2 regions of the Nocardiopsis baichengensis YIM 90130 genome follow, and region 1 is predicted to be linked to the other one. Evidence: riboswitches for the same ligand, from Rfam matches in the RefSeq annotation. Region 1 holds a riboswitch; the other holds the start of a gene.
What was found. Region 1 has a riboswitch for cobalamin ahead of C892_RS0125885 (putative cobaltochelatase). Riboswitches for the same ligand answer to the same signal wherever they lie in the genome.

Region 1 (4,376 bases):
CGCCCGTCGGTGACGAGCACCAGCAGCGGCCGGCGGCGCGCGTCGCGCAGCCGCTCCACGCGCAGCACGTCCGCCGCCTGCAGCAGCCCCGCCGCCAGCGGGGTGCGCCCCCCGGTGCGCAGGTCGTGCAGCCGCCGTGCCCCCGCCTCCACCGAAGAGGTGGGCGGCAGCTCCACCCGGCCCTCACGGCCGCGGAAGGTCACCAGCCCGACCTTGTCACGCCGCTGGTAGGCGTCCAGGAGCAGGCTCAGCACCGCCCCCTTGACCGCCCGCATGCGCTGCCGCGCCGCCATCGACCCGCTGGCGTCCACGCAGAACAGCACCAGGTTGCCCTCCCGGCCCTCGCGCACCGCCTCGCGCAGGTCGCCGCGGCGCAGGACCAGGCCGGCACCGGTGCGCCCGCGCGCCCGCTGGTGCGGTGCGGCCGCGCGCAGCGTCGCGCTCAGGTGCAGCGGCCCGCGGCCCTCGCCGGGCCGGCGGGCGCCGGAGGCGCGGCCGAACGGGGTCTCCGCCCGCGAGCGGCGGCCGGGCGCGCCCGCGCCGATCCCCTTGACGCTGAACAGCCGGGGACGGAAGGTCTCGCCGGCCTCGGAGGACTGCTCGCCTCCGGCGCCGGCGCGCTTCCGCTGCTCGTTCTCCCCGTCCTCCCCGTCCGGCCGCTCCTGCGGCCGGCCGGGAGGGGGGTCGGCGGGCGCCTCGCCCTCCTGCGCGGACTCCTCGGGGCCGCCGTCGCGGCCGTCGTCGTCCTCACGGGCCTCGCCGGCCTCGGGCGCCGGGCCCTGCCCGCCGCCGTCACCGCCGTTCCCGTCACCGCCGTCGTCGCCGTCACCGCCGTCGCCGCCCTGTCCGCCGCCGTCTGGACTCCCCGGGCCGTCCGGGTCGTCCTCAGAGCCTTTTGGGTCCTGCTCACCCGCCTCCTGCAGGGCGTCGGAGAGCCGGTCCTCGTCCAGGCCCGGAGCGTCGAAGGGGTCGCGGCGCCGGCGGTGCGGCAGCGACAGCCGGGCGGCGTCGCGCACGTCGTCGGAGGTGACCTCGGTGCGGTCCCGCCAGGCGGCCAGCGCCATCGCGGCGCGCGCGGTCACGATGTCCGCACGCAGCCCGTCCACCTCGAAGGCCGCGCACACGGCGGTGACCTGGCGCAGCGCCGCGTCGGTGAGCACCACGCCGGGCAGCCGCTTGCGGGCCGCGCGGATCCGCTCGGCCAGCTCGCGCTCCTCGTGCTGGAAGCCCGCCGCGAACCCGGCGGGGTCGGTCTCGAAGGCCAGGCGGCGGCGCACCACCTCGGCCCGCTCGGCCGGGTCGCGGGTGGCGGCGACCTCCACGGTCAGCCCGAAGCGGTCCAGCAGCTGCGGCCGCAGCTCCCCCTCCTCGGGGTTCATGGTGCCGACCAGGATGAACCGGGCGGCGTGCCGCACCGAGACGCCCTCGCGCTCGACGTGGCAGGTGCCCATGGCGGCCGCGTCCAGCATGAGGTCGACCAGGTGGTCGTGGAGCAGGTTCACCTCGTCCACATACAGAACCCCGCGGTGCGCGGCGGCGAGCAGGCCGGGCTCGAAGGCGGTCACGCCCTCGGTGAGGGCGCGCTCGATGTCGAGGGAGCCGACGAGCCGGTCCTCGCTGGCGCCCACCGGCAGCTCCACCAGCCGGGCCGGGCGGTCTTCGGGGACCGCGCCGGCGGGGTGCGGGCCGTCCGGGCACTCGGGGTCGGGGGCGTCGGGGTCGCAGCCGAACCGGCACCCGGCCACCGCCTGCTGGTCGGGCAGCAGCGTGGCCAGTGCGCGCACCGCGGTCGACTTTGCGGTGCCCTTCTCGCCGCGGACCAGGACCCCGCCGACCGCCGGGGAGACCGCGTTGACGAGCAGGGCAAGTTTCAGGTCGTCCATGCCGACGACCGCGCTGAAGGGATAGCGAGCGGTAGCGCTCACGCGGGTCAGTCCTTCCTCGGGAGTCCACGCCCATAGGGGTCGGTCGCGGCGCCGTGCAGTGTCCTGGCTCCCGGATCGGCGCTCGCCCGCCGCCTTCCCGCCGCACACATCGGCGGTGGCGTCCTCCCGCGGGTCCGCTCCCCGGTCACAGTGGCGGGTCCGCCCCGGCTTCACACCGGCGTTCCTGCCTCGGCACCGCCCTACACAGTCTCATACGGCGTGTTCCGGGCCGTTTCCGGCCAGGGGTCGAACCGGCGCCCGGCCCGCCCCGGCCGCCCCGGACGGCGCCCTCCGGCACAGGCCCTTCCCCCCGAAATGGAACGCGTTCTACCATGCAGGCCACCCGACCCCCTGGGGAGGCGCCGTGGCCGCGGACATGAGGATCGGGCTCGCCCTCGGCTACTGGGGGGCCGAAGGCGACGACGCCTCCGCCACCGTGCGCACCGCCGAGGCGCTCGGGTACGACTCGGTGTGGACCGCCGAGGCCTACGGCTCCGACGCCTTCACCCCGCTCGCCTGGTACGGCGCGCAGACCCGGCGGATCGGTCTGGGGACCGCCGTCGCACAGATCTCCGCCCGCACCCCCACCGCCACCGCGATGCACGCCCTGACCCTCGACCACCTCTCCGGCGGGCGCCTGCGCCTGGGCATCGGCGTCTCCGGACCTCAGGTCGTGGAGGGCTGGTACGGCCGTCCCTTCCCCCGCCCCCTGGAGCGCACCCGCGAATACCTCGACATCATGCGCCAGGTCTGGCGCCGCGAGGGCCCCGTCGTCTCCGACGGGCCGCACTACCCCCTGCCGCTGCCCGGCGGCACCGGGCTCGGCAAGCCGCTCAAGCCCATCACCCGCCCGCTGCGCCCGCGCATCCCCGTCTACCTGGGCGCCGAGGGCCCACGCAACGTCGCCCTCGCCGCCGAGGCCGCCGACGGCTGGGCGCCCATGTTCTTCCACCCCGAGCGCAGCCCCGCCCTGTACGCCGACGCCCTGGCCGCCGCTCCCCCCGGCTTCGACATTGCCTGCACCGTCACCGTCGTTCCGGGCACCGACACCGCGGCCGCGCTGTACGCCGCCAAGGCGCCGCTGGCCTTCTACATCGGGGGCATGGGCGCCGCCCGCCGCAATTTCCACCTCCAGGTCTTCGTCCGCCTCGGCTTCGGCGACGCCGCCCGCAAGGTGCAGGAGCTGTTCCTGGCGGGCCGCCGCGGCGAGGCGGTGAGCGCCGTTCCCGACGAACTCGCCGACGCCCTGTGCCTGGTGGGCCCGCTCCCCCGGATCGCCGAGCGGCTGGAGGCCTGGCGCGGCACCCCCGTCACGACGCTGGTGGTGGCCGGCGTGCGCGACGAACCCACCCTGCGCGCCCTCCGGGACATGGTCCTGGGGTGAGCCCGCCCATCGACCGGAGCAGGGAGGGGCGTCACCCGCGGGGGCGCGCATTCCGTTCCGCCTCCGGCCGCCGAAGCGGATCGGCGACCGGACCGCGGGCGCCTCCCGCCGGCCCTGCCCATGCCGCGCACGCACTCGACGGGCCCCGCGCCCGAGGCCCCGGAGGGCAGCACCGGTGGGCCCCTGCGGATCAGTCCAGCACCCGCACCAGCGTCCAGGACCCCGCGACGACATCGTGCCGCAGCTCGTAGACGCCCAGCGAGCGGTCCGAGCCCGCCTCGACCCGCCAGTGGCGCCGCTGCGGCAGCCGCTCGCCCGCCTCCGCCGCCCACTCGGCCCGCAGGGTCACCCAGTGGTCGATCACCCGGCGCACGGTGTGGATCCGCCCGCTCCAGGTGAAGCGGACCGGCCGCCCCTCCTTCTCCACCACGTCGATCTGCGCGCCGTACACCCGGCTCATCGGCCTCCTCCCCTTCCGGCGCCGGCACCGCTGCGCCGACAGCACGACCAGAGCCTGCGGGGAAGGACAGGCTTCGAACACGTGTTCCCATCATAGCGGCGCCGGTCCGGCCGCGGGGACCGAAGCACCGATACCCGGGCGGTCGCGGCGTCGGTACGCTATGACGGCGAATCGCGACCCGCAAAGGAACTTCGGAACAGTGACGTCTAACGGGCACGACAGCGCCAGACCCCTGCGCACCGGCGACCCCCGCGAGCTCGGCGACTACACGGTCCTGGGCCGGCTGGGGCGCGGCGGCATGGGCACCGTCTACCTGGCCCGCACCGCACAGGGCCGACGGGTCGCGGTCAAACTCATCCACCCCGGCCTCGCCGACGACGAGGACTTCCGGCGGCGCTTCGGCCGGGAGGTGGAGTCGGCCCGCCGGGTGGCCCGGTTCTCCACCGCCGGCGTGCTCGACGCCCGCCTGGACGGCGAGCCGCTGTTCATCGTCTCCGAGTACGTGCCGGGCCCCAACCTGGCCGAGGCGATCGCCGCCGAGGGGCCGATGGTCGGCGGCACGCTGGACGGCCTGGCCATGGGCGTGGCCGCGGCGCTCACCGCGATC
Region 2 (4,376 bases), on a different contig from region 1:
GCCCACACCCGTGCCCTCGCCGCCCAGGCGGCGCCATGCAGCGGGATGCTCACACATGCGTCTGTTCTACCGTTCGCCCCCGTTACGCACCAGAACGCCCCCATCACAATGCATGAACGGAGGGCGATCCGGAGATGGGACGCCGAAACGGCGGTGCGCATGCGGAAGGGCCCCGCGCGGACGGTACGCGGGGCCCTTCCTTGTGAGGGGGGCGTGGTCGGATCGGACCGCGCCGTCAGGCGGACCCGGCCCTCTGCTTGGCGCCGCGGTACTCGGCGTCCACGCGGTCGAAGTCCTCGGCCATCCCGTCGGTCGCCTTGGCGAGCCCGTTGAAGACGAAGATCGCCGCGACGCTGACCACGACCGCCGGGACCATCGCGTACAGGCCGGTCTCCAGCACCTTCTCGTCCAGGACGTCCCAGATGACCGCGGTGGCGCCGCCGCCGACCATCCCGGCCAGCGCGCCGGTCCAGGTCATCCTCTTCCAGTACAGCGACAGCAGGATCACCGGGCCGAAGCCGGCGCCGAACCCGGCCCAGGCGTAGCCCACCAGGTCCATCACGGTGTTGTTCCCGCTCAGCGCGATCCCGGCGGCGGCCACCGCCACCGCCACGACCGCCAGCCGGCTGACCCACACCAGGGTCAGCGGCGAGGCGTCGCGCTTGAGGAAGGCCCGGTAGCCGTCCTCGGTGAGCGCCGAGGAGGCGACCAGCAGCTGGGAGTCGGCGGTGCTCATCACCGCGGCCAGGATGGCGGCCAGCAGCAGCCCGGCCACCCACGGGTTCATCAGGGCCTGGATGAGCGAGGGGAAGACGTTCTCGGCGTTGTCCAGCTCGCTGTCGAAGCCGAAGTAGGCGACGCCGGCGAAGCCCATGACCACGGCCAGGGTCATCGCCGAGACGGCCCAGGCCACGCTGACCGCGCCGGCCCGCGGCACGTCGCCCACCGAGCGGATGCCCATGAAGCGGGCGAGGATGTGCGGCTGGCCGAGGTAGCCGATGCCCCAGGCCAGACCGGAGATGACGACGACCGGGGCGAGGACGGCGCCGGTGTCGAGCGCCCCCTGGCCCTGGAAGCCGCCCAGGACGGAGGAGAGGCCGCCGGTGCCGCGCTCGGCGTCGCCGGTGATCGCGACGATGGCCACGATCGGCACGACGAGCAGCGCGATCCACATCATGACGGCCTGCACGACGTCGGTGTAGCTGACCGCGAGGAACCCGCCCAGGAAGGTGTAGAGCACCACGATCGACACGCCGGCCACGATGGCGACGGCCGAGCTCAGACCGAAGACCTGCTCGAAGAGCCCGCCCATGGCCACCAGGCCGGAGGCGACGTAGAACAGGTAGAAGGCCAGGATGAGCAGGGCCGAGACGCCGCGCAGCAGACCGGTGCGGTCGCCGAAGCGGTTCTCCAGGTAGGAGGAGAGCGTCAGGGAGTCGGACTCGCCGCCGCTGCGGGCGTCGGTGGCGCGCTCGGTGTACACGCGCAACCGGCCGGCGATGAGGATCCAGCTGCCGGCGAAGCCGAGCGCCAGGCCCACGGCGATCCAGGCCTCTCCCAGGCCCGACAGGTAGATGGCACCGGGCAGCCCCAGCAGGAGCCAGCCGCTGAAGTCGCTGGCGTTCGCGCTCAGGCCGGCGACCCAGCTGTTGAGCCTTCGGCCGCCGAGCACGAAGTCCGACAGCGACACGGTTCGCTTGTACACCCACAGACCGATCCCCACCATCACCACGAAGTACGCGGCGAAGGTGAGGACGGACGCCAGCAGTGACTGGTCCACGCCTGGCCCCCTTTTCTCCAGCTCAGGATGGTGACGACCACCGCATCCTGTACTCCGCGTCACGTGCGGCGCAATGACCGATATGCACTTCGCCACTCCTTCGAGATACGGCCGTCACATTCGTCCTCCATAGTTGTCCGACCAGCCAGAACATGGCCGAGCAGTTGTCCGATCGCACAGCGCGGACCTGCCTTCTCCCGCTCTGGGCCCTCCCCGTACGCTGGTGCCGCGACGGGAGCCAGGAAGCCGGTGCGAGTCCGGCACGGTCCCGCCACTGTGACCGGGGAGCCGACCCCGCTGGAGGCCACGGCGCGCGAGCGCTGGAAGGCCGGGCGACGCGACGATCCGGGAGTCAGGAGACTGACCCGTCGCGGAACGTTGCCGACCAGGGGCGCGGACCCCGGAGAGGATGCACACGTGCACGGCCCTGCCCTGCCCTTTCCCGGACGCGCCCGGATCCCGGGAGAGGACCGGACGTGCACCTTCGACCCCCGCACGGCGCCCCCGCGCGCCTGATCGCCCTGACCGCGGCCGCCGCAGCACTGGCCGGCTGCGGCACCACCGGCGCCTCCGAGGAGGAGGCCGCCCCCGCAGAGGGCTACCCCGTCACGGTCTCCGAGTGCGACCGCGAGGTGACCGTCGACGCCCCGCCCGAGCGGGCGGTCACCCTGAACCAGCACGCCACCGAGGTGATGCTGGCGCTCGGCCTGGAGGACCGCATGGTCGGCACCGCCTACCTCGACGACGCGGTGCTGCCCGAGTACGAGCAGGCCTACGAGGAGGTCCCGGTCCTGGCCGACGAGTACCCCTCCTTCGAGGACCTGCTCGCCGCCGAGCCCGACTTCGCCTACGCCGGCTACCCCGGCAGCGCCTTCGACGAGGCCGAGGGGCGCGGCCGCGACGCCCTCGAGGACGCGGGCATGACCACCTACGGCAGCCTCGAGCAGTGCGCGGACGAGGTGGGCGTGGAGACCTCACACCAGGAGATCCGCAACATCGGCGAGCTCTTCGGCGTCGAGGACCGCGCCGAGGAGCTGATCGCCGGGATCGATGAGCGCCTCGCGGAGACGGACTCCCGGATGGAGGGCACCGAACCGGTCGACGTGCTGGTGGTGGACAACGTCGACACCACGGTCTTCACCTCCGGCGGCAAGGGGATCGGCACCGACATCATCGAGCGCGCGGGCGGGCGCAACGTCTTCGACGACGTCGACCAGGTGTTCTCCGACGTGTCCATCGAGCAGGCCGCCGACCGCGAGCCCGAGGCCATCGTCTTCTACGACTACGGCTCGATCACGGTCGAGGAGAAGATCCAGGCCGTCAAGGACGACCCCCTGCTCTCGGGCACCGAGGCGGTGCGCGAGGAGCGCTTCGCGGTCCTGCCGCTGTCCTCGGCGGTGGTGGGGGTGCGCATCGGCGACGCCGTCGCCGACGTCGCCGACCAGCTGCACCCGGGCGAGGACGGCTGAGCGTGCGCACCGCGACGGGGCGCCGCCCCGGCCTGCTCCCCCTGCCCCTGGTGCTGGGTCTGCTCGCGGGCGCGCTGCCGGTGGCGGCCACCTTCGGCGTGATCGTCGGCTCGGTGGACGTCTCCTTCGCCGACACCTGGCGCATCACCGCCCACCGCCTGCTGCCCGGGCTGGTCGAACCGGACTGGCCGCGCGCCCACGAGGCGATCGTGGTCACCGCCCGCGCCCCGCGCGTGCTGCTGGCGGCGATGACGGGCGCGGGGCTGGCCGGGGTGGGCGCCGTGCTGCAGACCCTGGTGCGCAACCCGCTGGCCGACCCGCTGCTGCTGGGCATCTCCTCGGGGGCGACCCTGGGGGCGGTCCTGGTGGTGATCGGCGGCGTCACGCTCTTCGGCGCCTACTCCATGCCGGCGGCCGCGTTCCTCGGCGCGCTGGGCACGCTCGTGGCCGTGTACCTGCTGGCCCGCACCGGGCGGCGGATGACGGTCACCCGGCTCATCCTGTCCGGGGTGGTCGTGGGCCAGGTGTGCTCGGCCATGGCGAGCCTGATGATCATGATGTCGGGCGACCCGCACGCCTCGCGGGCCGTCCAGCGCTGGACGCTGGGCGGCCTGGGCGGGACCACCTGGGAGGACCTGCCGCTGGCCGCAGTGGCGGTGGGGGTCGGGCTGCTGGCGACGGCCGCCGCCACGCCCGCGCTCAACGTGCTCCAGCTGGGCGAGGAGATGGCGCACGGCATGGGGCTGAGGGTGCACCGGTTCCGCGCGCTGATGTTCGTCGCCACGTCCCTGGCGACGGGGGTGCTCGTCGCCCTCTCAGGGCCGATCGGGTTCGTCGGGCTGATGATGCCGCACATCGCCCGGCTGCTGGTGGGGACGGACCACCGGCGCGCCGTCCCGGTCGCGGTCCTGCTCGGGGCGTCGTTCATGGTCATGGCCGACCTGGCGGCGCGCACGCTCGCCGCGCCCCAGGAGATCCCGGTCGGCATCCTCACCGCCCTGTGCGGGGCGCCCTTCTTCCTGTGGCTGATGCGCCGCGACGCGCGCGCGGGCAAGACGATGGGCTGAGCGGACCGTTCGGGGCCCTGGGCCTGGGCCGGTGCACCGGAGGAGCGGCTAGGGGACGGC

Region 2: it holds a riboswitch for cobalamin, as region 1 does, so the genes downstream of both, C892_RS0124255 (ABC transporter substrate-binding protein) here and C892_RS0125885 (putative cobaltochelatase) in region 1, are expected to answer to the same signal.

The regions. Positions count from the first base shown of each region.
Region 1 is NZ_ANAS01000039.1:19,332-23,707, reverse strand. Features, by position in the region: gene C892_RS0125885 (putative cobaltochelatase) at 1-1,925, opposite strand, end outside; cobalamin riboswitch at 1,982-2,112, opposite strand; gene C892_RS0125880 (LLM class F420-dependent oxidoreductase) at 2,290-3,309, shown strand; gene C892_RS0125875 (DUF6504 family protein) at 3,500-3,769, opposite strand; gene C892_RS0125870 (serine/threonine-protein kinase) at 3,969-4,376, shown strand, end outside.
Region 2 is NZ_ANAS01000036.1:48,759-53,134, reverse strand. Features, by position in the region: gene C892_RS0124265 (putative glycolipid-binding domain-containing protein) at 1-57, opposite strand, end outside; gene putP (sodium/proline symporter PutP) at 236-1,780, opposite strand; cobalamin riboswitch at 1,997-2,163, shown strand; gene C892_RS0124255 (ABC transporter substrate-binding protein) at 2,257-3,249, shown strand; gene C892_RS0124250 (FecCD family ABC transporter permease) at 3,252-4,316, shown strand; gene C892_RS0124245 (MHYT domain-containing protein) at 4,365-4,376, opposite strand, start outside.